Regions from separate parts of the Candidatus Njordibacter sp. Uisw_056 genome, predicted to be linked through region 2. Evidence: predicted binding sites of a transcription regulator. Region 2 holds the regulator's gene; the other holds the start of a gene.
What was found. Region 2 encodes FliA, which starts transcription of late flagellar genes. Its sites were predicted from a motif close to CTAAAGTTTNNNNNNNNNNNGCCGNTAA; they were not measured.

Region 1 (16,531 bases), 950 kb from region 2:
TGATCAGTAAGCGAGATTCTGCTTCATCATCTGCATCTACAGCGACGACTTCATCACCAGGTATTAAATTTATGGTTTCTTTGCAGCGTTCTTTGGGTGGCAACGCATAGCCAGAGCAACCCAAAAAGACACCCGTAGACGCCGTACGAATATTCATTGCTTTACTGCAACTTGGGCATTCTATGTCAGTCAGCGTTGGTGAGTTGGCCCGCATGCCATCTTCTGCTTCAGCAATACTCAACTTTCGAGTAAAGGCTTTATAAAACGCATTAAGCAGGCGTTTCCACTCAGTTTCGCCCTTGGCAACACTATCTAAGCGCTGTTCCATATTGGCGGTAAATGAGTAATCCATTAAGTCTGAGAAATTCTCTTCCAACCTGTCTGTGACTATATCACCCATTTTTTCTGCATAGAAACGACGGTTTTGAACCATCACATAACCACGGTCTTGAATCGTAGAGATGATACTGGCATAAGTTGAAGGCCGGCCAATACCCTGTTTTTCAAGCTCTTTAACAAGGCTAGCTTCTGAAAAGCGTGGAGCAGACTTGGTAAAATGTTGGCTTGGCGTTAGCTGTTTCAAAGACAGCACATCGCCCTGATTTACGTCAGGTAAGATTAAATCTTCATCTTTTTTGCTAGCGCTAGGCTGAACTCTAGAGTAGCCATCAAAACGCATAATACGCCCACGAGTGCGGAGGCTAAAGTCACCCGCTTCCACAACAATAGTAGTACTGGTAAATTGAGCAGGCAGCATCTGGCATGCCACAAATTGGCGCCAAATAAGCTCGTAGAGGCGCTCCGAGTCACGCTCCATGTTGCTTAGTTGAGTAGACTTCAACGCCACCTGAGAAGGCCGTATGGCCTCGTGAGCCTCTTGCGCACCATCCTTACTAGAATAACCAATTGGATTAGCAGGCAGATACTCTTTGCCAAAGCTCTTTTCAATGTAATCACGGCAATTACTTACAGCATCTTTACTTAAGTTCGTTGAGTCAGTACGCATGTAGGTAATGTAACCCGCTTCATAAAGCCGCTGGGCTAACATCATGGTTTTCTTCACCCCAAATCCTAAGCGCGTACTCGCAGCCTGTTGCAGCGTGGAGGTAATGTAAGGTGCAGAGGGTTTGCTTGAGGTGGGCTTATCTTGACGCTGTTGAACAACAAACTGTTGTTTTTCTAGCACCGCAACGGCAGCTTCGCTTTGTTGTTGGTTAACAGGTTTATACTCGTTACCATTTTGCTTATGAACCTGCAGAAGTAGTGGCTTGTTCTCAACATTGGTGACATCAGCTTTAAGTTCCCAGTATTCATCTGGCACAAAAGCACGAATAATCCGCTCTCGCTCAACAACTAACTTTACAGCAACAGACTGAACTCGCCCTGCAGATAGGCCACGAGCAATTTTCGCCCACAATAGTGGCGACACCATAAAGCCCACAACACGGTCTAAAAAGCGCCGTGCTTGTTGCGCATTAACGTGATCCATATCTAGTTCGCCCGGATTGGCAAACGCAGCTTGGATCGCCGTTTCAGTAATTTCGTTAAATACGACACGCTGATAACGGCTTTGATCACCTCCAATGGCTTCACGAAGGTGCCACGCAATGGCTTCTCCTTCTCTATCCAAATCTGTTGCGAGGTAAATGGTGTCTGCGTCTTTGGCAAGACGGCGTAACTCTTCTACTACTTTTTCTTTACCAGGCAGTATTTGATAGTCAGCGCGCCAATCATTCCCAGGGTCGATACCCATGCGTCTGACAAGTTGCTGGCGAGATCTGGCTTGTTTGTAGATGACCTTATCGTCAGGGTCCATGTTACGTACTTTTGCAGCCTCGGCTGCGCGTGCTTTAGGGTCTGCACTTCCAGGAGGAGACTTAGTTGGCAAGTCACGTATATGGCCAACACTGGACTTTACAATAAATTCTGAACCCAGGTATTTATTGATGGTTTTAGCCTTGGCTGGTGATTCGACTATAACGAGGGACTTACCCATGAAATTTAATTCCAATGATTACGTATTCACCGCATCTGTCACGGTACCTTTAAGGCGCCTAAGTTTAGGCACATATCTGAGAAGGTCAAGCCTTAGTTGAAGGACCTATTCTTTAAAATTCCATTTTTTGATACAAAAAGCAAGCAATATCATCTAACAAAATTACAAAAGGCTGGATAACCAGCCTTTTGAATTTATTGAAGTTTGTAGAAGCAATACTTACAGGCGTTCAAATACTGTGGCAATGCCTTGACCCATGCCAATGCACATAGTGGCCAAACCAAACTGTACATCGTGTTTTTTCATACGTGTTAAGCAACTTACAGAAATTCTCGTACCAGAGCACCCCAAAGGGTGTCCTAAGGCAATGGCGCCGCCATGCAAGTTTACTTTTTCATCAAGTTGGTCAATCAGTTTTAGGTCTTTCAACACCGGTAATGACTGAGCAGCAAAAGCTTCATTAAGTTCCACTACACCAATATCTGCAATGGTTAAACCGGAACGCTTTAAGGCTTTCTTAGTAGCAGGTACTGGGCCATAGCCCATGATTGAGGGGTCACACCCTGCCACTGCCATCGATTTAATCCGCGCTAACGGCTTAAGGCCCAGTGCCATAGCTTTGGCACCAGACATTAACAACATGGCAGAAGCACCATCTGAAAGTGCTGACGATGTAGCCGCCGTTACAGTGCCATTCTTCGGGTCAAATACTGGGCGCAGCTTAGCCAAAGACTCGAGATTAGTTTCTGGACGAATAACTTCATCACGGCCTACTTTAATAAGCCGGCCTAAAGAGTCATGGCCTTCAATGGCAATAATTTCATGATCAAAGTCCCCGTTTTCTGCAGCTTGATGGGCTAAACGGTGCGAACGTACGGCAAACTCATCTTGCATTTCACGGCTAATACCATGCATTTTTCCTAATAACTCAGCCGTTAGGCCCATCATCATGGCTGCTTTGGCTGCATGCTTGCTACCCGCGGGATTAATGTCAACACCGTGGCCCATAGCCACATGACCCATATGTTCTACACCACCTACAACAAAGAAGTCACCATTGTCTGTGGCAATGGCTTGAGCTGCCGTGTGCACAGCTGCCATAGAAGAGCCACACAAACGGTTAACTGTTTGCGCCGCTACCGTATGCGGAATAACGCTTAATAAAGAAGCGTTGCGGGCAACGTTAAAACCTTGCTCTAAGGTCTGGTTTACACAACCCCAAATCACATCTTCCACGTGAGCAGGGTTAAGATCTGGGTTGCGGGCAAAAAGGCCATCGATCACAGCAGCAGATAAGTTCTCTGCACGTACATTTCTAAATACACCGCCTTTACAGCGGCCCATAGCAGAACGAGCACCGTCTACGACAACAATATCATTGGCTTGTAATTGCATTTTTTTCTCCGAATTTAATGAGCAGGTTGCAGCTTGCCGTAAAATGTTTCGCCCTGGGCTGCCATCTCACGCATTTGTGTGGGTACTGAATACAGTGGACTCACTGCTGCTAAGGCATCAGCCTTGTCACAGAAGTTTTGTAAACCGATAGTATCTATGTACTTTAGTGCACCTCCAAGGAAGGGCGGGAAACCAATGCCATAGACTAACGCCAAGTCTGCTTCTGCGGGACTAGCGACAATCTTTTCTTCTAAACAGCGCGCCACTTCTAAACATAAAGGAATCATTAAGTGATCAATAATTTGTTCGTCACTAAGTTCTATTGGGTTTTCACATAGACCCGCAAGCTTTTCAACTAGGGCGTTATCGATCTGCTTTTGTAAACGGCCTTTTTTATCTTTTTCATAGACATAAAAACCAAGCTTATTTTTTTGACCAAACCGCTGCTCTTTAAACATTAAATCAACCGCAGCTTCACCTTGGCCGGCCATCCGTTCTGGAAACCCTTCAGCCATTACTGCTTGCGCATGGTGAGCTGTATCTATACCTACTACGTCAAGCAGGTAGGCTGGGCCCATAGGCCAGCCAAAGCGCTCCATTATCTTATCAACACGATTAAAATTGATGCCCTGCTCTAACAAAATGCCAAAACCACCAAAGTAAGGAAACAATACACGGTTAACGAAGAACCCAGGGCAATCATTGACCACAATAGGCTTTTTGCCCATAGCGTCTGCATAAGCTACCGTTGTAGCAATAGTTTCGTCACTGGTTTTACTTCCCCGGATCACTTCAACCAATGGCATTTTGTGTACTGGATTAAAAAAGTGCATGCCACAAAAACGAGAAGCATCCTTTAGGCTTTTTGCTAAAAGGTCTATAGAAATGGTAGAGGTGTTAGATGTAATCACAGCATCGTATTTTACTTGGGCTTCTAATTCAGCTAATACAATACCCTTTATTTTTGGGTTCTCTACTACAGCTTCTACCACTAAATCGACGCTAGAAATGTCTGCATAGCTTAATGTTGGGCGAATGTTATTGAGTACTTTAGCCATTTGAGCAGGCTTCATGCGCCCCCGACTAACACGTTTTTCTAAAATGCCTGTGGCCTCATCCAAACCAAGCTGTATAGCTGGTTCAGCAATGTCTTTCATGACAATTGGGATGCCTTTATAAGCCGACTGATAGGCAATGCCTCCCCCCATAATGCCCGCACCAATGACAGCGGCTTGGCCAACTTTAGCGGCTTTAGGCGCTAAGGCTTTAACCGTTCGCTTAAGGTATTGGTCAGCAAGAAAAATACCTACTAGGTTTGCAGCTACTGGTGTTTGTGCCATTTTTGCAAAACCTTTAGCTTCTATAGCTAAAGCTTTATCACGGGTCATGCCCGCGTGTTTTTGCATTGTTTTAATGGCGGTTAGAGGGCTTGGATAATGGGGGCCCGCTTTACCTGCTACAAAAGCTTTGGAGGTCTCAAAAGCCATCATTTGCTCCATAGGAGGTAACGACAGCTTAGCAATTTTAACAGCCCGCTTGGTTTGGTAATCTAACTCGCCAGCCATACATTGGTTAAGCAAATGCACCCCCGCTTCTAATAGCTGATCATTTGCGACAATGGCATCTACTGCCCCATCTTTGAGCGCTTCAGCAGATTTCTTTTCGTTGGCACCACAGATCCACTCGATGGCATTATCTAGCCCGATTAACCTTGGTAAGCGAACAGTCCCTCCCCAACCAGGAAAGATGCCTAGTTTTACTTCTGGCAGGCCTACTTTGGCGGTGGGAGTCATAATACGGTAATCAGTGCTCAAGCACAGTTCAAATCCACCACCTAATGCCAAACCGTTGATCAGCGAAACTGTGGGCATAGGCAGGTCTTCAAGGCAACTAAAGGTACTATTAACCTGCATGTTAGCGTCGATTAAAGCCTGTTCTTGGATACCAAAAAAGTTCAGAAACTCAGTAATGTCTGCGCCGACAATAAAAGTTGCTTTGGCACTGGCAAGCATTAAACCTTTTATGCTGCTGTTACTGCTGATGGCAGCAATGGCTTGTTGCAGTTCAATTAATGTTGCCACATTGAGTTTATTAATCGACTGGTGCTTAAGATCAAAAGTGAGCTTAGCTAATTGATGGTCGTGCATTTCGACCTGAATGGCGTTGCCTGCATAGATCATGCATGGACTCCTTGGGTGAATTTAACGGGCCTATGAAACAGCAATATAAAATTTCATACACTTGTTTGAAACAGTGGTAGCACTTTAAACCAGACTGAGGCAAAGTCAACCATGACTCTAGAACCACAAAACAACAGCTAGGTCCTAAAAACTTTGAGAGACCAATTCCTTTAATACGTTTTCTAGATCATCTAGTTGCGCTGGAGTGGCTTTTTCGTTCCAGTAAATCTGAGCCATTATGGGTGTGACGCCAATGGCGTATGCGTCGTTAGGTAACTGTTCAATGAGTCGGGCCAAATGACTTAATTGTTCTGCCTTTAAGGCGCCTTCACCACAATTCCAGCACCATCCGTTTGGCAAACCTTTGGTATTAAGCCCATCCGCTTTAAATATTTCCCATGTTGCTTGTTTGATGGCGGCAATGCCAACAACCCTGTTGCGGCTTCTGGGCCGAGGTAAGCCATAGCTGGTAGCTAAGTGGCTTCGGGGGGTGATTTCTCCCTGCTCTCTTGGCCCTTGATGCTTACCCACCCTAATTTTTAAGCCTTTGGCCATAGCTAGTTGGCGGATCTTTGCTTGAGCTCGCTGCACAGACGTAGGCAGAACCCACGCCACAGATCCCACTAGGGAGAGGCATACCAAAATAACAATAACTAACTTAATTTCCACAGCTACTCCACTATTTCAATAACAAAAAAAATGCTGATTTTTAATAAAACTCAAAGCCAATGACACCATTTTTGCTAAAACCATAAACCAAAAATGACTGTGTTACACTTAATTAAAAACGGAGGAGGACGTAACATGAACATTTACCAAAACATTTTAGTTGCCATAGACCTTAACGAAGAGGCAAATAAGGTGGTTCAAAAGGCCCATCAACTAAGTTTACAAAGTGGCGCAAAGCTTACCTTAATTCATGTGACAGAACCCTTAAGTTACGCCTATGGTGGGGACATACCCATGGATTTATCCGTAATACAAACACAGCTGCATGATGATGCCGAAGAGCGCATGAGTAATTTTGTAAAACAACAAGAATTAGGCGATGTTGCACAATTAATCGTGTCTGGCCATATTGAAACCGAAGTTCACCGGGTGGCTATTGAACTCAGCACTGGCCTCATTGTAGTGGGAAGCCATGGACGCCATGGCCTAGCTCTATTGCTGGGTTCAACGTCTAATGGCATCTTACACGGGGCAACGTGTGATGTTTTAGCAGTCAGGGTTTAGCCATCCTGCATCGCCTCTACTTCTAGCCACCGATCCATCGTCTTCTCTAATTCAACGGTCTGAGTTTCAAGGTGTGCAAGGCGAGCACTTACATGGTCTTGGCCCTTATTATAAAAGTCTGTATGGCCAATTTCGTTTTGCAACGCTTCTAGCTCTGCTTCTAGCGTTTCAACTTGGCCTGGCAGCAAATCTAGCTCGCGCTGAATTTTATAGCTTAACTTACCACCAGCTTTAGCTTTATCTTTAGCCTTAAGTGGCGTTGGTGCCATTCCCGTTGGCTTACTGTGACCCTGCACAGTAGGAACCTGAAGCTTTCCACCACGCCTAACCCAATCACTATATCCACCCACAGAATCAGTAATATGGCCTTGCCCATCAAACACTAAACACGAGGTCACCACTCGGTCTAAGAAAGCCCGATCGTGGCTCACTAGAAGCACAGTACCTGGATAGTTGGCCAACATTTCTTCCAACAATTCGAGAGTTTCAATATCCAGGTCGTTAGTGGGCTCATCCAGTACTAGCATGTTTGACGGCTTACTAAACAAGCGAGCCAACAACAAACGGTTACGTTCACCACCAGAAAGGCTACTTACGGGGCTACGAACCCGTTTAGGAGAAAACAAAAAGTCGCCTAAATAGCTCATTATGTGGCGCTCTCTGCCACCCACAGTAATACTCTCTCGACCTTCAGCAAGGTTATCCATTACCGTCTTGGTAAGGTCTAATTGATCACGCAATTGATCAAAATAGGCCACTTCTAACTTGGTGCCGCGCTTAACTTTGCCAGAGTTGGGCTCTAATTGACCCAGAATTAGTTTTAACAAGGTGGATTTACCCACACCGTTAGCACCCACAAGGCCAATGCGATCTAGCTTAAGCAAGTTTAAATCAAAATTCTTAATCAAGGTTTGCTCGCCATAACCATGGCTGACGTTTTCTAGCTCACACACTAATTGGCCAGATTTAGCAGCTTGGGCATGTTGTAACTTCACGTTTCCTTGACGTTCTCTTCTGTCACCACGTTCTTTACGCAGTGATTCAAGCGCTCGCACACGGCCCTCATTGCGGGTACGGCGGGCTTTAATACCTTGGCGAATCCAAACTTCCTCTTGGGCTAACTTTTTATCAAACAGCGCATTATGGCGATCTTCCTCCATTAACTGCTGCTCACGGTAGGCTAAAAACCGCTCATAGTTACCTGGGAAGTAATTTAAGTGCCCACGGTCTAGCTCTACAATTTTGTTAGCCAATACCTGCAAAAAGCTGCGGTCGTGAGTGATAAAGATAATGGCGCCGCTAAAGTCTAACAACTGTTTTTCTAGCCATTCAATGGCCAATATGTCCAAGTGGTTAGTAGGCTCATCTAATAACAATAACGTAGGCTCAGAAACCAAAGCTCTGGCCAGTGCTACACGCCTTCTCCAACCACCTGATAACTGACTAAGCACTTGGGTACCGTCTAAGTTAAGGCGGGTCAAGATACGCTCAACCTTAGTTTCCATTTGCCAGCCATCTAACTCATCAATTCGATGGCTTACAATTTCCAATTGCTTCATCGACTTGTCGTCTAATTCACCCATCGCAATTTCGTCATATCGATTGCGTATGTCGTAAACCTCACCCATACCCATAGCGACTAACTCGCTGACACACAAATCTTCACGATCTGGCAGGTCTTGCTGCAGGTACCCAATTTTACACGCAGGACTGCGCCAAACATTGCCACTATCTGCTAATTGCTCGCCAACTAACAATTTTATGAGGCTAGATTTGCCTGCCCCATTACGGCCGATAAGACACACTCGATCACCCGCATCAATCTGTAAATTGACATCGTCAAGTATGGCCACATCGCCGTAAGCAAGATGGACTTGTTGTAAACGTAATAAATTCATTAAAGGACCTAAAAGGTAGGGCAAGATTCAACACACACTCAGTGTGGGTGAGTATTAACTAAACATACATAATTATAACGTTTCTTCTAGGCTGTCAGATACTTAAAGGTGATAAAACCATGCAAAAGCATGCTTATTAAAGTTGCAACTAGCTAAATAATAAGTTGATAATGAATTTTAGTGATGTAACTGAACAATTTTCAGCTATTTTAAAAAAAACACTAATAAATAATACGACAAGGTCGAAAGTGAATAAAAGCCTCTGCAAGACCCAATGTCGTCAATTTTGCCGTGGCAATCTAATTTGCCACCATGCCATAATTATTGGAAGCTGAATACGTTGAAATACCCTAGCATCACCGATATTGGTGTTAATTTAACCAATGACCGATTTAACAAAGACCTTGCTGATACCCTGCAGCGTGGATTGGATGCAGGGGTGCACCGCCATATTATTACCGGCACTTCGTTGTCCACTAGCCAACATGCGCTTGAACTTAGCCTAGACGATTCGTTGCCCTGCCAGCGCTTTGCAACCGCAGGTTTCCATCCCCATAGTGCCAGTGAAAACACGCCTAAGTCCTGGCAACAGCTTACAGAGCTTTGGCAGCACCCCAAGGTAGTTGCTATTGGCGAAACAGGGTTAGATTTTAATCGGAACTTTTCTACGCCAACCCAACAGCTTGATAGCTTTGAAAAGCATTTACAAGCGGCTGTAAGGCTGCAACTGCCGCTATTTTTACATGAACGTGATGCAGCTGGTGAATTTTTAGAGCTTATTAATGACTATAGGTCTGGTTTTAGTAAAGCAGTGGTTCACTGCTTTACCGGCACTGAGACTTTTCTTAAACACCTACTAGAGCTTGATATACATATTGGCATCACTGGGTGGATTTGTGACGAACGTCGCGGAGAGCACCTACAAAGCTCTATTAAATTGATTCCAAGCAACAGGCTCATGTTAGAAACAGACGCCCCCTATCTCTTACCTCGAGACATTCGGCCAAAACCAAAATCTAGCCGCAATGAACCGGCCTACCTGGCCCATATTTTACAACGTGTAGCGCATTTTCGTGGTCAAAACATAGCCGACCTTGCACAACAAACGGAGGCTACAGTGAACGACTTTTTTGGCTTTGATTAAAAGCAACTGACAGTGCGCTCATCAAACGGCCAACACAATACTTTTTGGCTATCGATGCAGCGCAATACAGGAATCTTTTCCCCATAAAGTGCGACCAGCTCATCAGTATCTGCAATATCAACCATCTCTACTTCCACTTGTGATAAGTCTAAACATTGACCTAACAGCGCTTCGGCTTGGTCGCATAAATGGCATCCAGACGTACCCAACAGTTGCATATAACGCTTAGGTTTAGGCATAGATCAGCTACACACTGGCTGGATTATTTGCACTAACCAAGACACAGGGCTGGTCGCCTAAGTTTCGGAAACGGTGGGGCTGTGAACTAGAAAAATAATAGCCATCACCTGCGTGTAATATTTCCACCTGTTCAGACACCGTGACCTCCAAACAACCACTAATGACAATACCCGCCTCTTCACCTTCATGCAGCAACATATCCACACCGGTATCTGCACCCGGTGGGTATGTTTCATGCAACAACGACAAATTTCTGGGGTCATAGTTATAACCCACTAACCGCATTGCAACTTTACCTGAGCCCATGTCTGGCAACTCATTACTTTTGTAAAATACTTGTTGTTGTGCGGGCATTTCTTCAACAAAAAACGCTTGTAAAGACATTGGCACGCCATCTAACACTTTTTTTAAAGAGCTCACTGATGGGCTAACTCGATTTTGTTCAATAAGGGAAATAGTACTGTTGGTCACCCCTGCCCGCTTAGCTAATTCTCGCTGTGATAGGCCACCTTTTTTACGCACTGCTTTAAGGCGCGCGCCCACATCAAGGCTCATCAGCAGAATCCTCTTCACTTGCATGCTCAATCATCGCATCTGGCAAGGCCTTTTTAGGCTGAATACCACCTAAATTAACAATTTTTTGAGCCCGATTAATAAGGTTCCCTCGGCCCGAAGACAGCCGCTTGTGAGCCGTATCATAGGCATCTTGAGCGCGCACAAGATGGCTACCCACACTATCCATCGAGGTGACAAAATCAACTAGTTTTTTGTGCATTTCTTCTGCTTGGCGAGAAATTTCTTTAGCATTCTGGCTTTGATGCTCATAGCGCCAAATGTTATGAATAGTGCGCAATACCATTAACAAAGTTGCCGGGCTAACGAGCATAATATTATTTTTCATGGCACTAACAAATAAATCAGCATCAGCCTGAAGAGCGAGCATATAGGCCGATTCTATGGGAATAAACAACAGCACGTAGTCTAAACTAGACACACCTTCGGCACTTTCATAAGATTTACTACTAAGGCCTTTGATATGCGCCTTTACTGAAGCCAGATGTTCAGCCAGCGCCACACTTCGTTCAGCGTCATCTTCTGCACTTTGATAACGTTCATAGGCCACCAGAGTCACTTTAGAATCTACCACTACATCTTTGTTTTCTGGCATATGTACAACCACATCCGGCTGCAAACGCTTACCATCGGTTTGAGTTAAATTAACTTGGCTGTGGTATTCATGTCCTTTGCGCAGGCCTGATTGCTCCAGCACCTGTTCCAATACCATTTCACCCCAATTACCTTGAGCTTTATTGTCACCTTTAAGGGCTTTAGTCAGGTTAATTGCATCGCTACTGAGCTTATTATTAAGCTCTAACAGGCTATTGATTTGTTGTGTTAGGCCGGCGCGATCTCGCGCATCTTTGTCATAAACGTCATCAACTTTTTTGCGAAAATCACCTAACTGTTGTTTTAGTGGATTAAGCAAATGGCCTAATTGATCCTGATTTTGACTAGACAGTTGATTAGCTTGTTGCTTTAAGGAAGACTCAGCAAATTGCTTAAGATAAGTATCAAATGCTTCTTGCGTATGCTGCTGCTGTTGCAATTGGCTTTGATGGGCGTCTTGCTGTGATTCAAGTTTAGTGTGTAAACTAGCATTTACAGCTGCAGCTTGGCTCACCTGTGCCTGCAACTCTATCTGTTGCCGCTGAGCATCTTGCAATTGGTTTTGGAGAACTATCGACTGTTCTTGAGCCTGCTCATGCTTAACTTCAAGCTGCGCCATAGCAAGTTGCTGGGCAAGTGATTTTTCTGCCGCAGCCACATTTATCTCATCAGTTGCACCATAACCAACAGCACCACGGCGCGCAAAATAAATAGTAGCTAGCGTCATTACACCAGCAAATACCCAAAGCATGTAATCTAGCATCTGTTTAGGCCACCCATCCCTGCACCATGGGTATAAGTCCCACCAAAGCAAGACAGGTGTAAACTAAACTGGCACGTTTAGGCTTAAACAATCGACACAAAAAGATATAATATATAGCCGGGAAACTTACTACTAAAAAGCCTATAGGAATCCACCAGGCGAGGTTCTGCCCGCCATAAACTAAACTGGCAATGAGCGCGATGGCCGATACATTTCCAGCTGTTAGATAAATGCCTGGCACTTTAGCAACGGCCTGAGTGCGACCAGAGGCCTCTGTAACCTGCTTATTTTCAGTTAAAACGTCATGGCTCACTTGGCGTGCACTAAGTGCAGCACCCATAGCAAAGGCACCTGTTAGGGTAAAAATGTAGATAGGTTCCATGTACGTCTTTCCATGTGAGTAAGGTAAAGTGCAATGGTAACAAAATTAATGCAGGGCTTCACCCAACGCAGGCCGTTTTGGTCTTAGCAAATCAAATTGTTGGCGTAACTCAACCAGAGGCTTGAGTCCATGATCTACAGGGTCTTCTGGTAAATCTAACCAATTAACGCTATGAATGCGGGTCATGAGGTCATATTCGCCAACGATTGCATCTAAAAACATCAGCGCCGCATCAGTTTGAGGGGCATCTTCAAGTATTGGCAGGTCTTCTAGGTATAAATCTAAATGCAGCTCTTCACCGATATTTCGTAACCCAAAGAACAGCTCGTCTAATTCTAGCACTGCATCGCCAATTTCTATGGCTTCTGGAATATGCTCTACCCTTGGATTAAAAGCCAGCACCTTAATGTGGCTTAGCTGCGGTGCAGCAGCAACCAAAAATAAAACAGTATCAATGCTTTGGCTGTATCCATCACAACCAAACACAAGTTCGATCCCCGTGCCATCTGCATCACGGGCACAAAAAACTGTAAGGTGCAGGTCTATGTCTGATAACTGATCTTGCACTTCTTCGAGTAACTCTTGTGCCAAAATAGACTCTTCATCCACTAAGCTACGCAGATGATCTGCATTATCGCTCACCAGTTGCCAAAAGTTTTGTATAGGGGAGTTATTCATAAAAATTCTTCAAATGCTAAAAAACACCGCTGCTTGGTAGTTATACCGCCGCGACACCTTATACATCTTGTAAATAACGTAAAAGGGAGTGCCGAAGCACTCCCTTTTTTAAGCACAGGGGTTAAACGCTTATTGCTTGCCCATCTGTGCTTTGATCAAGTCGCCAATAGTGGTAGGGCCATCAGTAGGCACATCCACTTCGCGAACGTCACGCATCGCTTGCTTCTCGTCTGCTACATCCTTGGCCTTAATGGACAAGTTTATAGATCGGTTACGACGGTCAACAGCCACAATCTTAGCTTCAACACTGTCACCAACTTTAAGTTCGTTACGTGCGTCTTCAATACGATCAATGCTGATTTCAGAAGCCTTAAGTGTAGCGTCAATGCCTTCAGCAAGCTCAATAACAGCTTCTTTAGCTTCAACAGACTTAACGGTACCATTTACGATCGTACCACGATCATTAGCTGCAACGTACTCACTGAATGGGTCGTTTTCTTGCTGCTTAATACCAAGAGAGATACGCTCTTTCTCAGAATCTACAGATAAGATCACTGCACTTACTTCGTCGCCCTTCTTGTAGTCACGAAGGGCCGCTTCGCCTTCTACTTCCCAAGAAATGTCCGACATGTGCACAAGGCCATCAAGGTCGCCTTCTAAGCCAACAAAGATACCGAAATCAGTGATGGTTTTGATGTTACCAACAACCTTGTCACCCGCTGCATACTTCTCAGCGAACTCAGCCCATGGGTTGCCCACACATTGCTTAATGCCTAAAGAGATGCGACGACGTTCTTGGTCTACATCCAAGATCATCACTTCCATAGCGTCGCCAACGTTAACAACTTTAGATGGGTGAATGTTCTTGTTAGTCCAAGACATTTCAGAAACGTGTACCAAACCTTCAACCCCATCTTCTATAGAAGCGAAGCAACCGTAGTCAGTTAAGTTAGTTACAGTAGCTTGTACGCGATGACCATTAGGGTAACGTGCCTTAATAGACGCCCATGGATCCTCTTGCAACTGTTTAAGGCCCAAAGATAAACGACCGCTGTCCTTATCAAACTTGATAACGCGAACAGTAATTTCATCACCCGGGTTTAACATGTCACTTGGGTGTGCAATACGCTTCCAAGCCATGTCAGTAATATGCAGTAGGCCGTCAACGCCACCTAAGTCTACAAAAGCACCGTAGTTGGTTAGGTTCTTAACATAACCCTTAACGTCCATGCCTTCTTCAATGCTAGCCAACAATTCGTCACGCTGGGCGCTGTTAGCTTCTTGCATTACTGCGCGTCGTGAAACAACCACGTTGTTGCGCTTTTGATCCAGCTTGATCAGCTTGAATTCAAGTTCCTGGCCTTCCAAGTGGTCAACGTCACGAACAGGGCGAACGTCTACCAAGGAACCAGGTAAGAAACCCTGAATATTGTTGATGGCAACAGTAAAGCCACCCTTAACCTTGCCGTTGATAACGCCAGTAATAGTCGCTTCTTCGTCAAAGGCAGTTTGCAATACTTCCCACGCTTCGGCAGCTTTAGCCTTTTCGCGTGAAAGTTTAGTCTCGCCAGTGCCGTCTTCAACACTTTCTAAAGACACCTTAATTTGATCGCCAATTTTCACTTCTATTTCACGAGAATCGTTATAGAATTCTTCGATAGGAATGATCGCTTCAGACTTAAGGCCTGCGTGTACTGTTACCCAGTCGCCGTCGATGTCTAATACGGTGCCCATAACAACAGCACCAGGACGCATCTCAACAGCAATTAGGGATTCTTCAAATAGATCTGCAAAGCTTTCGCTCATGTTTATATACCAGACGTTGTGCAAGTTTAAAGCGCTTGCGATCCAACGCTCGTTTAGCCTGAAGGTCAGCTTCAACAGGGAAGTTAAATGGACGCGATGTGCCAGGAACTGACGCCTAGAATGACACTAACGAATTTTGCGCGCGCAGTATTGTACACTGCGGCTTAATTTACAGCAACACTGTATGGCCATAATAGGCTCAAGCTAAATGCAGATATCCCCCTATTCCATAATTTCTCGAAAGGCCTTATTAACCCTAGGAATATATCTGTGTATAATCATCAGACTAGTTCACACATGTGTGCCGAAGAATTCAGCGCATATGACAAGGGTTAAATATATGTTAAAGCGTTTTTTTTTGGGACTCTCCATTCTAGTGTTTACTGAGTATTCTATGGCTATTGAAGAACCTAAGTACACTGTTATTGAAGCGTTTGAGGAATTTGAGTTAAGGGCCTATGAACCCATGATCGTAGCAGAAACACTGGTTTCTGGAACTCTAGACGGTGCCGCTAACGCCGGTTTTAAACTTATTGGCGGTTATATTTTTGGTGACAATACGTCCAGTTCTAGCGTGAATAATAAAATTAGCATGACCGCACCTGTAAGCATGCAGCTACAGTCTGAAAAAATAAATATGACCGCACCAGTGAGTATGCAACAAAAAGACGGCCAATGGCTTGTGCACTTTGTAATGCCTAGCAAATATACCTTAGACACCCTGCCTACACCTAATAACAAGGCAGTCATGCTAAGAGAAATTCCTGCGCGTAATTATGCGGTGCTGAGTTTTTCGGGGTTTACTGGCGCCATTAAAGTTGACAAAAAAATCACCGAGCTAATGACATGGTTAAAAGATAAGGGCATCAAACCCCTCAGCGAGCCTGAAATGGCGCGCTATAACGCCCCTTGGTCGTTACCCTTTATGCGTCGTAATGAAATCATGGTGATGTATTAATTAGCAGTATTCACTTTACAAGGCACCCAGGAATCCGTTTCATTAGACTTAATTGAAGCCTCAACAAAACGAACACCATCCACGCCGTCTGCAATGGTTGGGTAGGCTAACAAGCCCTCAGGTAAATTAACCCCACCTCTGCGGGCCTGAATTGCTACAGCAAACTCTAGATAAAGGTTTGCCCATGCATCTGTTAATGCTTCAGGATGGCCGCGGGGCATGCGTAATAATCGCTCTGTTGCTGGGCTCATGCCTGAACCATGACCACGAGAAATAATTTGCTCAGGTGCTCCTATAGCGCGCAAGCTTAAGGTTTCTGGTTGTTCCTGATTCCATTCTAGAGTGGCTTTAGAACCACATATTCGCAGCCGTAAACCACATTGACTGCCAGCCATAGTCTGACTAACCATTAACGTACCCGGCACACCTCCTTCGAAGCGCAGCTGCATGAACGCGGTGTCTTCCAACGCTTTAGGTTGGCCAGTCACATGAAAATCTGCGCGTAACGCCTCTATCTGCAAGCCCGATACAAATCGAGCTAAATGCTCTGCATGAGTGCCGATATCCCCCACTGTAAAGGAGGGTCCATTTTTAGCAATATCAAGCCGCCAAGGCGCTTTATCACCTTGATCAGATACATCCATAGCCCAATCCTGAAAATATTCTACATGGATTTGACGCAACGCTCCAA
Region 2 (16,531 bases):
ATACTATGGCTGATGATTTGACCTTTACGCTGTGTCGCTGCTGTGCGCAGTGCATCAAGAATAGCCATCATTAAAGCGGTGTCATTATCTCCTTTAGTCACCAAAGCTTGACCAGAAACGACCAACGCAGTGCCCGTAGCTTGTTGGGCTGCACTAGGACTAGAGATCACTAGCCCTAGCAACGCTGTGCAAAAAAGTGTGTTGATACGCTTTATGGGGGCTAAATATTTCATTAACTTGTTATGTCAGCGTTATCTGGCGACTAAAAAAACGCGCCTAAGCTCAAGCATAGTGTCTTTTTCTAGTTCTAACTTAGTTTCATAACTGTCATCGCCTATAGGGTTTATGCTGACAACCTTAGCACCATAAACGACTCCTGCCACATGGGCTCGCATGGTGTCATTAGCAATGATCATGTCTTCTACGGTAGTCGATGCATTAATTTGCTGACCATAGACCTGCTCCGCAAGGCTGCGGTAGGCATCTAACTTTGATGCCCGAATAGCCATTAATCGTCGCTGGGCTGGGTTTTTACTTTTTTGAGTACTGATATTGGCATAGCCTGTGGAAATGATAACTTCCTTCTTATACATAGGGGTGTTTTCTACAGGTGCAGCAGGCTGATTTCCTGTCAAAGACATACTGCAACCTCCTATAGTGAAAGCAACAATCCCTATAATCCAAAGGCTGAGTTTATGGGTGGTTTTAACGGTCATGAATAAGTCCTCTTTTGCTATACATAGAGTATCGACCTCCTACGCAGGGACTTTAGCCGTTAAATTAAAATAAATACCTAATGTGAGTAAATATTGGCACCGTTATTGCTATTAAACGCTTAGGGTAATGTTTTAACTACCAGCGCCATTTATTAATGGGTACCAATAAAATATAAAAAACTATTAAAAACAGTAGGTTAGTTTTTTATTTTTCCTTAGAGCTTTAGTCCTTATGAATTTTTCACAAGCGTTAGCCTTGAAGAGTCAAATCAACGTCAAACATTTGACAGGCTTACTCATACCCCTTTTAATCCTGCTAATCATTTTAATGATGGTAGTGCCCCTACCAGCCTTCTTGTTGGACCTATTCTTCACTCTTAATATTGCCCTTGCACTGATCATCGTGATGATTTCTATAAACACCATGAGGCCGTTAGATTTCTCGTCTTTTCCTACGGTATTATTATTTGCCACTTTGTTGCGCTTAGCCCTTAATGTGGCATCTACCCGCATTGTTTTGGTAGAGGGCCATACCGGCACAGATGCTGCAGGACAGGTAATTCAGTCATTTGGTGATTTTGTAATTGGTGGTGATTATGTGGTGGGTATTATTGTATTCTCCATCCTCATGATCATTAACTTCCTTGTAGTGACAAAAGGTGCGGGCCGGGTATCAGAGGTGAGTGCGCGGTTTACCTTGGACGCTATGCCTGGAAAACAGATGGCCATCGATGCTGACCTAAATGCTGGCGTTTTAACCCAGGATGAGGCTCGTGAACGCCGTGCTGACGTTACGGCAGAAGCCGACTTTTATGGTTCTATGGACGGTGCTAGTAAATTTGTAAAAGGGGATGCGATCGCGGGTTTTCTTATCCTGTTGATTAATATTATCGGTGGTCTTGCTATTGGTATGGGCACCCATGGTTTAAGCTTTAATGAAGCTACCGAAACCTACGTATTATTGACTATTGGTGACGGTTTGGTCGCTCAAATACCCTCGTTATTACTGGCTACGGCAACAGCCATCATTGTTACGCGGGTGTCATCTACCACAGATATGTCAAGCCAGGTGGTGGGGCAGCTTGGCAGCCCTCAGGCTCTTATCGTAGTCACGGGTATTATGGCTTTGTTAGGAGTGATACCTGGCATGCCACATTTTGTATTTTTGCTATTAGCTGCAGCAACTGGCGGCCTTGCCTATGTTGCTGTGAAGCGTGCTAAGCAAAATGGCTTACCTGAAGAGATAGATTTAGTGCAGCAGAACCAAGAACAAGAATCAAAAGATCTGTCCTGGGAAGATATTCCACAGCTGGATATGATTGGCCTAGAAGTAGGCTATGCACTAATCCCTTTGGTTAATAAGAACCAAGGTGGTGTGTTGATGCAGAGAATAAAAGGCGTCCGCAAAAAACTTTCCCACGAACTTGGATTCTTGGTGCAGTCGGTCCATATTAGAGACAATTTAGATCTAGCACCTAACCAATATCAGATCAATATTAATGGTGTCACCCGTGGTCAAGGAGAGTTGATGATGGGCAGAGACTTGGCTATTAACCCAGGCACTACTCATGGGATCCTAGAAGGTATTCCAACGCAGGACCCAGCCTTTGGGCTTGATGCTATGTGGATTGATACCTCCCAAAGAGAATATGCCCAGTCGATGGGCTACACAGTAGTCGATGGCGCTACCGCACTAGCCACTCATTTAAATAAAGTATTACAAGAAAATGCCCACGATTTGTTGGGACATGATGAAGCCCAGCAGCTCATGGACCAATTGTCTCAAGCTGCACCTAAATTAGTTGAGGCCGTAGTTCCTAGTCAACTGTCTGTCGGTGTGGTGGCTAAAGTATTACAAAATCTACTGGCTGAAGGGGTGGCGGTAAGAGATATTCGCACAATTGTCGAAATACTGGCTGAGCAAGCACCTAGGAGTCAGGATCCTGACGTTTTGACCGCAGCTGTACGTCCTGCATTGGGCCGCATGATGATGCAAAAACTTACTACGGTAGGGGCTGACCTGTCAGTTATGACATTAGATGCAGGATTGGAACAACAATTGCATAACATATTACAGCAAAGTAAAGAACACGGGTTAGCCATGGAGCCCAACCTTGCTGAACAATTGTTAGGTAACCTGCAAGGCACTAGTGAACAGCTTGCTCAACAGGGTATTCCTCCAGTATTGGTGGTCTCTCCAGGCATTCGCCCTTGGCTTGCTAAGATGGTTAAAAACCGTATTCCAGGTTTAGTGATACTGGGTTACAACGAAATACCAGACGAACAAGGCATTCAAGTTGTGTCGACCATAGAACAGCAACCTCTAGTGGATGCTTAAGCACCCAGAGATTAAAACCAAAAGTATTAGGGTTTATTGAAGATGAAACTGAAGCGCGTTTTAGCCAAAGATACACGTACTGCACTTGCCATGATTAAGGCGAGTTTGGGCGACGATGCGGTTATTTTGTCGAACAATAAAATTGCTGGAGAAGTTGAAATAGTTGCAGCGATAGACTTTGACGAAAATCGTGAAAAAGCTAAAGCTAAAGCTAAAGCTAACTCTAAATCTGGCCCTATTTTTTCTGACCGGCTTAGTGCGAGCTTAAATCTTATTAAAGCTGACGAAAATAGGGCTAATCGTCCAATTGTGCCTTCTAATGCGACTTCTCAGGCGCATCAATTTAATGACCTTGGCAGCTCACGAAAACAAGCTGCTACTATTGGGCCAGCAAACACGACCGACCTAACCCTGGCAAATGACAATATGGCCCGAATGGAAAAGGAGCTTACTCTGCTGCGCTTATTGGTAGAGCAGCAAATGAAACAGAGCCAAAGTAACAGTCAAGTTAACACCTTTATTAGCGCTGCGGCCCTTAAGGTGGCTCGAAAACTTGAACTTATGGGTTTCGAAAAGCGCCTAATAGACACTGTTTTATTACAACTACCTGCTGACAATGGTGCCGATCAGTTGTGGGATAATACCCAACAATGGCTGCAAGATAAGTTAGCAATTAGCCCACAAGGTTTGGTTCACAAAGCTGGCATTTATGCTCTAGTTGGCCCTACAGGAGTTGGCAAGACGACAGCTATCGGTAAACTGGGCGCTCAACTCGCTATGAAATATGGTAAGCATAAGGTGGCGTTAATTTCTATGGATCAACAGCGTATTGGGGCCCGAGATCAATTACGGGTGTTTGGCACCATGCTGGGTATAGACGTGCATCACGTGGCTGGTTTTACTGAGTTAACCACAACTTTAAACCAAATGGCTCACAAAGATTATGTATTGGTGGATACTTCAGGAGGTAACCCCTTTGACTCACATATGCAGAACCTAGTTGACGGCTTGCTAGGTGTTCCTCATCAAATTAATACCTACCTCACCTTGGCTGCAAATAGTCAGTCCCATTCATTACATTACCTCATGAAACACTACTTTGGCCAAGTGAAAGGTGTTGTTGCGACTAAGTTAGATGAGTGTTTACCGTTAGGTGGTCTGTTATCAGCACTGATTGAGTCACAACAGCCACTAGCCATGATTACTGATGGCCAGCGTATTCCATTAGACTTGAGTTATCCTAGTGCTCAGCAGCTGGTTAAAAAAGCGCTAAAGGCCCAGTTAACCGAGGAGTCCAGCAGTATCGTAGCCTTGTCAAACTTGCTACACTCAGCGCCAGATAAACCTTTGGAGCCGACATATAAGTCTTCAAAGCAATATATAACCAGCCAAAATTCGAAAGCTGGCAGCTTACAAGTTACACCTGTTGCTGCCATGGGACTATCGTCCTACAGGAGTCACTAATATGAGTTCAATCGGGGTACAAGTTATTGCTGTAACCAGCGGTAAAGGGGGTGTTGGTAAAACTAACGCCTCAATTAATATTGCGGCTAGCTTAGCCAAGCAAGGCCATAAGGTCATGTTGATGGATGCAGACTTAGGTTTGGCAAATGTTGATGTTAACTTGGGGCTGCAATGTTCATTTAATATGGCTCACGTGATGAGTGGTGAAAAAACGCTAAGTGAAATTGTTTTAACTGGCCCTTTTGATATGCAAGTTGTGCCTGCGGCCTCGGGTATTTATGAAATGGCGGGGTTGCAAAATGAACAACTGCAACATCTAATTCAAGCATTCAGTGAATATAATGGAAAACTAGATTACCTTATTATAGATACCGCAGCTGGTATTTCTGACAATGTATTAGCTTTTTTAAATGCTGCTCATCAAGTGATTGTAATCGCTTGTGATGAGCCCTCCTCTATCACTGATGCTTATGCACTAATTAAGGTGATGAGCCAGCGCTATGGAGCGACTCGGTTTCACTTCCTTGCCAGTATGGTGAAAAATGAGAAAGAAGGTCGAGCCTTATATACCAAAATTGAACGGGTAGTTGACCATTACTTAGATGCAACCATACTATATTTGGGCACTACGGCACATGATGATCAGCTACGTATAGCCAACAAACAACAAAAGGCAGTTGTTCAAGCAGCTCCTATGGCAAAGTCATCTCGAGCCTATATGCAGATGGCTGCGATAATAGAGCGTTGGGAAGCTCCGACTGGCTTGAGTGGGCAGGTGGAGTTTTTTGTCGACCGACTATTGCAACATAAAGCTTAATTGGAAATGACTCCTTGATGCATGATTTGTCACTTTATCAATCCCTAGCACCTGGCTCTGCAACAGACCCACTAGTGCAACATATGCCCTTGGTGAAAAAGGTTGCATTGCACTTGAGCGCGCGTTTACCTGCCAGTGTTGATATAGATGACCTTATTCAAGTTGGCATGTTGGGCTTGTTGGAAGCACTGCAAAATTTTGATGCCACTAAGGGTGCTCAATTTACTACCTTTGCTAAGTTAAGGGTGCGTGGCGCTATGCTAGATGAAGTTCGGCGATTTAGTACCTTGCCGCGTTCTGTAATGACGAGTATCCGGGAAATTAACCAGGCGACCGCTGCATTAGAGCAAGCAATGGGGCGCACAGTTAAAGATACTGAGTTGGCCCATGCCATGGGTATGACCCTAGAAGATTTACAGCTGCAAAAAGGGCGAAACTATAACTATCAAACAGTGCAAATAGAAGACCTGCCTGAAGGTGAAGAAACGCCATTTTCGGCTTTAATACCTGCAAAAGAAGTGGATGAAGCTGCATTTCAAAAAGCTTTAACCATCGCTATTGGGGAGCTGCCAGAACGTGAGCAATTAATCTTTGCCCTATATTACGACGAAGAATTCAACCTAAAAGAGATTGCAGCAGTACTGGAAGTGTCTGAATCACGCATCAGCCAGATTCAAAGCGGCTCTGTTAAGAAACTCCGCAAAAAATTAGCAGATTGGATTTAACGCCCCTAGATGTCAGCCAATAGGCGCAAGTATTTAAACAATTTTTTGGCCGCAGATTTCGCTTTAGCTTCTTGATTCAAGCTTTGTGCCTGCTTTACAAGGTGAGTGATGTGCTGCCGATCAGCTCCCTTGTGTAACTCTATAATTTCGTTAAGAGTGTTTGGGTTATTGCCAATTAAGCCATCACGCCAAGTTTCTAATTGATGAAATACCCGGCGGTGTTCATCAGAGCCCGAATCGTGGACCGATAGAGCCTTAGCAATGGCTTCTGAATCCTCATCACGCATGACCTTGCCAATGTACTGCAAATGCCGGCGTTTAGCTTCATTTTGTTCGATACGGCGTGATTCATCTATCGCAGTTTTCAGCGTTTCACTCATGGGGATGCGCGCTAGTTCTGATGGTTTAAGATCTAGCAACTTGCCACCTAAGTGTTGCAGAGCTTCCATCGCTCGCTTAATTTGGGTGCGACTAAGCTCTTCCTCAGCAGGCAGATTTTGTTGCAGTGCTTCTAGCTCTGCTGCGGCCTTGCGGGCCTTAACTTTGCCCATATTAAATTCCTTAAGCGTAAAATAATGTGGCGAGGCCTAAAAAGGCACAAAATCCGACCACATCAGTAATGGTTGTTAAAATAACGCCTCCAGCTAAAGCAGGATCTATGTTCATTGCTTTAAGGATGACGGGAAGAGAGGTGCCAAAAATAGCAGCCACGATTAAATTGATGATCATCGCGATAGCAATGATAAAGCCAATGGTTAAGTCCGAAAACCACCAACTGGCAATGCTAGCGACTACAGTGGCCCAGAGTAAGCCGTTAAGAGCACCAACGATAATTTCTCTGTTGAGCAGGTAACCAATGTTACTGGCTTCAACGTGGCCTAAAGCTTGGCCACGGATGACTAAGGTTAACGCTTGGCTCCCCGCAACGCCACCCATGCTTGCTACAATAGGCATAAGGATAGCAAGGGCGACTACCTGCTCTATAGTGTCTTGAAACAGGCCGATCATCATAGAGGCAAAAAGAGCAGTTAATAAGTTAATCCCCAACCATACTGCGCGGCGCCTAGTGGTTTTAACGACTGGCGCAAAAGTGTCTTCGTCCTCATCTAAACCAGCCATGCGCATGAGGGAGTGGTCAGCCTCTTCTCTAATCACATCGACCACGTCATCGATAGTGATACGACCAACCAATCGACCCTCTTGGTTTATTACCGGTGCAGACACCCAATCGTTACGTTCAAATAGGTTAGCGACATCAGTTTCATCTAAATCAGCAGGGATCGCTGCACGCTCGGTGTCCATGATGTCTGAAATTAGGGTATTGGGGTCACTCACTAGCAAACTAGTGAGTGGCAATAAGCCCATGTAACGGTCTTTTCGGGTGACTACGAACAGGTTGTCGGTCATGTCTGGCATGGCATCATGGCGCCGTAAATAACGCAGTACGGCGTCTATGGTAATGTCAGGGCGGATGCTAACAACGTCAGTATTCATAAGGCCGCCAGCGGTGTCTTCAGGGTAAGACAGTACCTGTTCTACTCGTTCTCGGTCCTGTTGCCCTAAACTATTGAGCACTTCTTGCATTACCGTTTTTGGCAGCTGCTGCAAGATGTCGGCAAAGTGGTCAGTGTCGAGGTTTTCAGTGGCTTGAAGTAGCTCTTCGGTATTCATTTGATTAACGAATTCAGCTTGAATTTCGTCACTTAAATGGTGCAGTACTTCGCCTTCTAACTCTGGATTCACTAAATTCCACAGCACTTCTCGTTCTCTTGGTGGTGAAGATTCCAAAAGGTGCGCAGTATCAGCGGGTTTTAAGGTGTGATTGAGCATATGGCGGGCTTGAATAAAAGCACCGCTGTCTAGGGCGTCATTGAGTTCTTTAAGGCGGGATTTCATGTGACTGCTAGCCTTATTCGCCTTCGTCGAAATAATTATTAACCAGTTGAGACACTTCATCAAAAGCCTGCTGGGCACCTTCGCCACTTACTTTTAGGTCTAACACAGTGCCCTGTGACGCAGCTAACAACATAACCGACATAATGCTTTTTGCGTCTACCATTTTTCCTGAGCTGCCAATTTCGATACTGCAACCATGTTTACCCGTAACACCCACAAGCTTAGCAGCAGCGCGAGCGTGCAAACCAAGTTTGTTGATGATAGTGATTTTTTGGTTGATCATGCAGAAAACCTTGCAGACATGGCTCTATAAAGTAATGAAACAGCTTTTGGTAAGCCCAGCGCTAGATTACCAAAAATAGCCTTATAGCATACCCTTTTTAGAGCATTTATGCGACAGCGATTTTGTACATGGCATCCGCATCAGTGGCCTTGCGCATACGTTCACGAAACTCAGATTGGCCAAATTTACCTGCAAGAGTGGCTAGTATTTGTAAGTGTTCGTCTGTGGCCTGCAGGGGCACCAAAAGCACAAACAATAAATCCACAGGAAGTTGATCTATCGCATCAAAATCTACTGCTTTGGCTAATCGCACTAGGGCACCAGTTACATGTGTGCAACTGGCTAAGCGACAATGGGGAATAGCGATGCCATCGCCAAACCCCGTGCTGCCTAATTTTTCTCGGGTGATTAATGCATTAAAGAGTTCTTTGTCATCAAACTCTGTCATTTGCTTGCCCAGTAATTGACTAATAGATTCGAGGGTGCGTTTTTTGCTGCCACACTTGAGATCGGCCAAAGTGCGCTCTGGCGTAAGGATGTCACTAATATTCATATGTCGTCAATAACCCTATGGGTTCTATGGGCTCAGTTGAGCCGTTTGCGTTCGTTAGAGGGTGGAATGTTCATGCTTTCTCGGTATTTAGCAATGGTTCTACGTGCTACTTTAATACCTTGCAACTCAAGCATATCTGTAAGCTTTGCGTCGCTTAGGGGCTTGCGCGTTAGCTCTGCTGCAATGAGCTTTTTAATGAGTGCTCTTATTGCAGTAGAAGAGCATTCTCCACCATTAGCTGTAGCTACATGACTAGAAAAGAAATATTTTAGCTCAAAAATACCTCTAGGTGTGTGCATGTATTTTTGGGTAGTCACCCGTGAAATAGTAGATTCGTGCATCTCCACATGGTCTGCTACTTCAGCTAGCACCAGTGGTTTCATCGCCTCTTCGCCATGATCTAAAAAGCCTTTTTGTATCTCACAGATACGACCTGACACTTTTAACAAGGTTTCATTACGACTTTCAAGGCTTTTAAGAAACCAGCGAGCCTCTTGTAAGTGGCTTTTAATGTAGTTGTTGTCAGCGGTATTGCCACTGCCAGCAAAGTTTGCATATTGCTGATTAATTCTGATCTTTGGCGCTGAGTCTGGATTGAGTTCAACCCGCCATACATTGTTTACTTTACGCACCATCACGTCGGGAATAACATACTCAGCTTGGCTTGAGGCAATGGTCACGCCAGGTTCTGGTTGCAGCTTAGTGATCAGCTCAAAAATATGTAGCAAGTCATTTTCTTTGTAGCCAGAGCGTCGCCTTAAGGAATTGTAGTCGTGACTTCCAAGCAGGTCTAGGTATTTATCCACAACTGTTATCGCGCCTTGTCGCCAAGGTGTGTCAGCGGGTAAGTACCTTAGCTGTATAAGCAGACACTCCCTCAGGTCCTGTGCGGCAACCCCAATGGGGTCAAATTGTTGGATTAAGGTTAATACTGCTTGAGTTTCATCTTCTTCAACGGCTTCTTGCTCTTGTTGAGCTAAGTTACCGTTGATCCCTTCAGTAATTTCACTAAGAGTTTGGCTAAGGTAACCCCGTTCGTCTACGGCATCAATAATGCTGGCGCCAATAAACTGGTCGAGGTGGCTTAAACGACTCACGTTAAGTTGCCATTCAAGGTGTTCTTGCAGACTCGGTTCGTGACTATTGTGAGCGTCGAAATCGAACTCGTCCCCTGGGCCAGTTGCCGGTGTGGTGGAGCTTTGGTAAACATCATCCCAGGAGCTGTCAGTGGCAAGTTCTACAGGTATTTCTTCGCTCCAGTCACTGTCCGCTTGTTGCTCTTCAGCAAGGTGGTCACTTGGCTGGTCATCAATCTGGGTGTCGTTGTTGTCTGTTTGCTGGGTATTAACGTCTGGCTGGTCAAGTTCATCTTCTAGCTCTAGTAAAGGGTTAGAATCTAGGGCCTGTTGAATTTCTTGCTGCAGGTCTAAGGTTGAAAGCTGGAGCAAACGAATCGCCTGTTGCAACTGTGGCGTCATGGCCAGTTGCTGATTCATTTTGAGTTGCAGGGATGCTTTCATAGTAGTGCTAACTTGTTGTTTCTGAGGTATTTTTACTTAGGTTTTTACTTGGCTTTTTACTTAGTTATAAAGTGAAATCATCACCTAAGTATACCTCTTTTACTTGCTGGTTCGCTAAGATATCACTGCTGGTTCCATGAGCTAAAATATAACCTTCACTAACAATATAGGCCAAATCACAAATATCTAGGGTTTCGCGCACATTATGGTCGGTAATTAATACGCCAATACCCTTGTCACGTAACTGTTGAATAATTTGTTTAATGTCCTTGACAGAAATGGGGTCTACGCCAGCAAAGGGTTCGTCCAGCAGAATAAACTGTGGTTCACTTGCCAATGCACGAGCAATCTCTACGCGACGGCGTTCACCACCTGATAAGCTCATACCTAGGCTGTTACGTATGTGATCGATATTAAACTCTAGGAGCAGGTTTTCTAGCCTTTTTAATCGCTCAATTTTAGTCAGGTTTTTTTGAGTTTCCAATATAGCTAAAATGTTTTGTGCCACTGTAAGCTTACGAAATACTGATGCTTCTTGTGGCAGATAACCGATACCCTTGCGCGCTCGGCCATGCATAGGCTCACTCGAAATGTCTTCTTGATTGATAAATATTTGGCCACGATCTGCCTGCACTAAACCCACAATCATATAAAAGCAGGTCGTTTTTCCAGCACCATTAGGCCCCAGCAGACCAACTACTTGGCCAGCTTCAATACGAATATTAACGTCTTTGACGATAGCCCGCTTGCTGTAAGATTTAGCAAGGTTTCTGGCTTCTAAGGTGGCTATGGTGGCAGTCTCATTGTGCATGGATGTCAAACTTGTTTCAGGTGATCATTAATTTGAGTTAGGTAAGAAAATCATTTTTACTTGCTTATCTTTGCCGCCAGTGGCTTTCACATTTTCTGTAGACATGTTGAAGAGTATTTGATGACCACTGAACAGGTTACCTTTTTGAATCAGCTTGGCACCACCGAGTAAGGTTAAGAACTCGGTGTTCAGTTGATAGTCAATGCGCTTACCCCAGGCTTGCATTATATCGCCTTTGCCATCTCCAACGGGCTCTGATTCCTGCTGCATGTAAGCTAAACCATCATTATTGCCCTCTGTGGCTACCATGGTTTCTATCCCGTCGTCGTTAAAGGTCACTTTTACCGTATTTGCTTCAATTGTCATACTACCTTGGACAATAATAACACTGCCGGAGTAGGTGGAAAAACCCTCCCCTTCATTAAGCTCTACGCTATCAGCGGTGATCTCAATGGGCTGCTTACGGTCGCTATCAAGTGCCCATGTTAATGGGCTGAGAAACCATGCTGCGCCAGCAAGCAAACAGATAGAAAAACGTTGTATGTGGTTCAGGCTAGGGACGCTGTGGGTGTTTTGGAGGGGCTGTAACATGGTTAATTCCTTGGCACAGAGTGAGTGCCCTTGACCTGGTGCAAAAATAGTAAACGTTGGGTGTCGAGTGTGAGCTGCATTCCGGTGCCCGTCAAGTGGCTATACTTGGCCACTAAGGTCACTTGCTTGTCAGATTGGGCATAGTTTCGTTGGGGAAATAACCTTAAGCTTTCACTGCTAAGGCTAAGCGGTCGGTGAATATCTGGACCGTTGGTAACTAGTGCATTGCCTGTAAGGTTAATTTGTGCCCCGGAATCTAATATAAGGCCCTCATCCGCTTTACCAAACCAAGCAGTGCCATTGCTGGATAAATAAATGTTAAACCTGGGCTGTAGCATATCGGTGGTGCCGAGTTCTTGAATGTGAGTAAATTGTTTAGCGCTTATGTTGGAGGATAGTGAACCTTGTTTATCGTATTGGCTAATAGTCGCATTCGTAAGGTAATAGTCTGGAATCCAGTTAACTTTTGACTCTGCGTCTTGCTGCTCTATTTGTTGTAACCACCAAAATAGCAACAAAACTAAGCCTGCAGCAACAATGTTTATAGGCAGCCAGCGACTGCGAAATAATGCCATCATCACAGGCCTGCCCGGAGCTTAGTATTAGTATAATGGGCTAGCGCAGCCTCCCACGTGCCTTGTGCTTGCATGATTAACTCACACACTTCCCTTACTGCACCTTGGCCACCATGGCGCTGGGTAACGTATTGGCTGTGACATGCCATACTACTAGCTGCATTAGGTAGGGTGATGCCTAAACCCACTTTAATAATAGCTGCAAGATCTGGCAAGTCATCTCCCATGTAGGCCATCTGGGGCCAGTCTAATTGCAGATTTTGGGTGAGTTCGTGAAGGGCAGTGAGTTTATCTTCTCTGCCTTGTAATATTAATTCAATACCCAGTTGTTTGGCTCTTTGAGCAACAATATTGGATGTTCTGCCAGTGACAATAGCAACTTTTACACCAGTAGATTGGAGCATTTTAATGCCGTGGCCATCTAAACTACTAAAGGCCTTAATTTCTTCGCCTTGGTTGCCAAAGTAAAGCTGGCCATCGCTTAGCACACCATCTACATCTAATGCGAGTATGCGCACCCGGCTGGCATGTTTGACAATCTGAGCCTCACTGAGCAGTGCAGAATCCATTCTATATGACCCCTGCTTTTAACAAATCATGCATATTTAGAGCGCCTACTGGTTGGTGATATTCATCACAAACAATGAGCGCATTAATTTTATGTTGTTCCATTAATTGCAACGCTTGAGCGGCCAGCATATCGGCTTGGGCTTGCACAGGGTCAAGGGTCATTAGCTCACTAATGTGGCATTCACGCAGATCTTGACTGTGGTCTAAACTTCGGCGCAAGTCGCCATCCGTGTAGATACCTGCTAGCTCACCTTGATGATTAACCACGGCAGTCATACCCATACCTTTTTGGGTCATCTCCATTAAAGCATCGGCAAACCGAGTACTTTGAGAAACTATAGGTAGGGCGTCACCAGCGTGCATTATGTCACTTACCTTTAATAATAACTTGCGACCTAACGCGCCACCGGGATGAGAAAAAGCGAAATCGTTGGCACTAAAACCTTTGGCTTCTAATAATGCGATGGCAAGTGCATCCCCCATCACTAAGCTGGCAGTGGTACTGGATGTTGGTGCCAGATTTAAAGGGCAAGCTTCAGTATTAACCTGCACATTAAGGTGCACATCTGCCGCTTTGGCAATAGTGGAATCTGCTGCACCTGTCATGGCAATCAGGGGGGTGCCTAAGCGTTTTAGCATTGGTAATAAGGTGACAATTTCACTGGTGGTGCCTGAATAAGATAACGCAAGTACAACGTCTTTGGCAGTGATCATACCCATGTCGCCATGACTGGCTTCACCTGGATGAACGAAAAAGGAGGGAGTGCCTGTGCTGGCTAGGGTGGCGGCTATTTTATTAGCAATATGGCCCGATTTCCCCATGCCTAAAAGCACCACTCGTGCTGAGCAATCCATCAACAACTGGCAGGCTTGGTCGAAGGCAGCATCGATACGGGTGGTCAGTTCACCGATAGCAGCCTGTTCTAACCTAATAGTGCGCAAGGCAGATTCAGCAAAGGGCGTCGCTAGAGTTTGGCTGGGTTTTAAAGTGCTGTTATGGCTCAACACATCTCCTGAGGCTTATTATCAAATTATCTAGCGTTAGTATAAAGTAAAAGCATATACATAACATAGGTCAACAGCAGTAAGCTGCCCACTACCCGGCTAATGGCGCCACCGTGGCGGGCCTTAAACCCTAGAGCAAACATAAATAGGGTTAACAAAAGCATGAGCCCATAGTCGCGCCATAAAGCGTTGGCTTCTATAACAACTGGGCTGATAAGGGCTGGAATAGCCATAACGCCTAATAAATTAAAGATGTTAGAACCAATAACGTTGCCTAAAGCAATGCCATGCTGGCCTTTGCGAGCGCTCATAATAGACGCCGCAAGTTCTGGTAGGCTGGTGCCGATGGCAATAATAGTGAGGCCAATAATCATTTCGCTAACACCAAGGGATGTAGCAATATATACAGCACCACCCACTAAAATCCGTGAGCCCAATGCCAATGCAATTAAACCCACTATAAGCCAAATAATACCTGCCTTTAAGCTCATGTTGGCTAAAGGCGTAAGCTTATCTTCTGGATGGTCCTGTTGGTAACGATTAAACAGATATAAACACACCACTAAACCCAATAACAACCACACACTGTCTATGGCATCAAGGTAGTAATCTAACAATAAAATACCTGCGCCGATGGTGGCGATGGTTAATATAGGCAACTCCACGCGCACCAAGTTACCTTTAATGGGTATAGGAGAAACAAGGGCTGTGGCACCCAGTACGAGAGCTATATTGGCGATATTGGAGCCAATGGCGTTGCCAATAGCAAGGCCTGGGGCACCGTCAAGTGCAGCCATGGTGGACACCAACATTTCTGGGGCTGAGGTGCCAAAGGCTACGACGGTTAGGCCAATAAGCATAGGCGACATGCCTAAGTGGCCAGCGGTGGCAGAAGCACCGTCGACAAAACGCTCGGCACTCCAAATAAGTAAGCCTAAGCCAACTAAAACGGCGGCAATTGCAATAAACATATAAAGGTCTAATTAGAGTGGTAATCACAGTTAATGGACGCCCTAAATTAAGCGAGGCGAAACGAACACCGGCAATGAAACCAAGAGTGGGCCCTTTTTGCAAGTTTCTTTGCACTTAAGCGCGTCAATGTTAAACTTGGACCTAGATTACTTTAGCGCCTCACCGGAACTTCATCTATGGCCACAGACGACATCATTAACATACAAAATGTTAGCTTTTACCGTGGTGATCGGGCCATTTTTAAAAACCTTAACTGCGTTATATCGGCTGGGAAAATCACTGCCATTATGGGCCCTAGTGGGTCTGGTAAAACCACACTCTTGCGCTTAATTAGTGGTCAGTTGCAGCCACATGAGGGGCAAATACGGCTGTTTGGTCAGGACATTGCTGCACTTAATCGTAGGCAGTTAACCCAAATTCGTACACGTATGGGTGTATTGTTTCAAAGTGGTGCTTTATTTACCGATTTATCAGTGTTTGAAAATGTGGCCTTTGCGTTGAGAGAACATCTGCACTTATCGGTAGATGAATTGTATAACAAGGTGTTGTTAAAGCTGGAAGCAGTGGGTTTGCGTGGTGCTAGAGACCTCATGCCATCGCAACTATCCGGTGGCATGGCAAGGCGGGTTGCCCTAGCTCGGGCTGTGGCCATGGAGCCAGAGCTAATTCTTTATGATGAACCCTTTGCCGGCCAAGATCCCATAGCTATGGCAGTTCTACAGAGGTTAATTAAAGACCTTAATTGTGCCATGCATTTAACCAGCGTGCTGGTATCCCATGATATTGCAGAAGCTTGTGCCATTGCTGATCAAGTCATTTTATTAGGTGAGGGCCGAGTGCTAGTGCAGGGCACTCCTGCTGCTTTGCAGGCCAGTAATGATCCTGCAGTAAAGCAATTTATCCATGGTGAGGCTGATGGTGTGATTCCATTCCACTTTTTTGCACCTCCGCTGCAACAAGAACTAAGGGGTAAATCAGAATGATAGGCCTTATTGCTGATTTAGGTTCAGGCTTTTTAGGTAAGTTGGTGCGCATAGGGCAGGCATGGCTGATGTTAATGCAGGCCATTATTGTGCAGCCTAAGGCGTCCAGTTTGTCTAGGCTAATTCAGCAGCTCTACGTCGTAGGTGTTCAGTCACTTATTATTATACTAGTGTCTGCCTTATTCATTGGTATGGTTTTGGGGTTGCAGGGTTATACTTTGCTGGCAGCCTATGGCACCGAGCAGGCAGTGGGTCAAATGGTTGCTTTAACTTTAGTAAGGGAGCTTTCCCCAGTTGTCGCTGCATTATTATTTGCTGGCCGTGCAGGTTCCGCGTTGACCGCGGAAATTGGCTTAATGAAGGCCACAGAGCAATTGGCAAGTTTAGAGATGTTTGGCGTAGATCCTCTACACCGCATCGTGGCGCCACGTTTTTGGGCAGGTATCATTTCTTTACCATTGTTGGTTGCCATCTTTAGCTTGGTAGGCATCTATGGTGGGCACTTGGTTGCTGTAGATTGGCTTGGTGTTTACAGTGGGTCTTACTGGGGAAATATGCAGCAGGCGGTAGATTTTAATGGAGATGTGCTCAATGGCATGGTTAAAGCTTTAGTGTTTGCTTTTTTGATTAGCTGGACGGCTGTGTATCAGGGATATACCTGTGTGCCAACGTCCCAAGGTATCAGTGCTGCCACAACCCGCACTGTGGTCTA

Region 1: topA (type I DNA topoisomerase) is a predicted target of FliA. The motif match lies at 2,022-2,049, and genes of this name have one in related genera.

What each region holds. Positions count from the first base shown of each region.
Region 1 covers NZ_CP159830.1:1,743,195-1,759,725, forward strand. Annotated here, with positions in the region: gene topA (type I DNA topoisomerase) at 1-1,996, opposite strand, end outside; gene fadA (acetyl-CoA C-acyltransferase FadA) at 2,216-3,391, opposite strand; gene fadB (fatty acid oxidation complex subunit alpha FadB) at 3,406-5,571, opposite strand; gene ABXT60_RS08465 (hypothetical protein) at 5,716-6,240, opposite strand; gene ABXT60_RS08470 (universal stress protein) at 6,376-6,804, shown strand; gene ABXT60_RS08475 (hypothetical protein) at 6,801-7,331, opposite strand; partial or broken gene ABXT60_RS08480 (ATP-binding cassette domain-containing protein) at 7,365-7,679, opposite strand; partial or broken gene ABXT60_RS08485 (ATP-binding cassette domain-containing protein) at 7,839-8,702, opposite strand; gene ABXT60_RS08490 (TatD family hydrolase) at 9,043-9,846, shown strand; gene ABXT60_RS08495 (glutaredoxin family protein) at 9,843-10,085, opposite strand; gene ABXT60_RS08500 (cupin domain-containing protein) at 10,093-10,641, opposite strand; gene ABXT60_RS08505 (DNA recombination protein RmuC) at 10,631-12,016, opposite strand; gene ABXT60_RS08510 (hypothetical protein) at 12,021-12,398, opposite strand; gene ABXT60_RS08515 (hypothetical protein) at 12,444-13,076, opposite strand; gene rpsA (30S ribosomal protein S1) at 13,206-14,882, opposite strand; gene ABXT60_RS08525 (SOUL family heme-binding protein) at 15,223-15,840, shown strand; gene ABXT60_RS08530 (Gfo/Idh/MocA family protein) at 15,837-16,531, opposite strand, start outside.
Region 2 covers NZ_CP159830.1:792,085-808,615, forward strand. Annotated here, with positions in the region: gene ABXT60_RS03925 (hypothetical protein) at 1-233, opposite strand, end outside; gene ABXT60_RS03930 (LPP20 family lipoprotein) at 252-716, opposite strand; gene flhA (flagellar biosynthesis protein FlhA) at 949-3,054, shown strand; gene flhF (flagellar biosynthesis protein FlhF) at 3,097-4,518, shown strand; gene ABXT60_RS03945 (MinD/ParA family protein) at 4,520-5,335, shown strand; gene ABXT60_RS03950 (RNA polymerase sigma factor FliA) at 5,353-6,060, shown strand; gene yjgA (ribosome biogenesis factor YjgA) at 6,066-6,611, opposite strand; gene mgtE (magnesium transporter) at 6,622-7,956, opposite strand; gene ABXT60_RS03965 (HPr family phosphocarrier protein) at 7,970-8,239, opposite strand; gene ptsN (PTS IIA-like nitrogen regulatory protein PtsN) at 8,346-8,792, opposite strand; gene ABXT60_RS03975 (RNA polymerase factor sigma-54) at 8,825-10,312, opposite strand; gene lptB (LPS export ABC transporter ATP-binding protein) at 10,377-11,123, opposite strand; gene lptA (lipopolysaccharide transport periplasmic protein LptA) at 11,151-11,714, opposite strand; gene lptC (LPS export ABC transporter periplasmic protein LptC) at 11,717-12,292, opposite strand; gene ABXT60_RS03995 (KdsC family phosphatase) at 12,292-12,858, opposite strand; gene ABXT60_RS04000 (KpsF/GutQ family sugar-phosphate isomerase) at 12,860-13,864, opposite strand; gene ABXT60_RS04005 (calcium/sodium antiporter) at 13,891-14,835, opposite strand; gene ABXT60_RS04010 (ABC transporter ATP-binding protein) at 15,013-15,819, shown strand; gene mlaE (lipid asymmetry maintenance ABC transporter permease subunit MlaE) at 15,816-16,531, shown strand, end outside.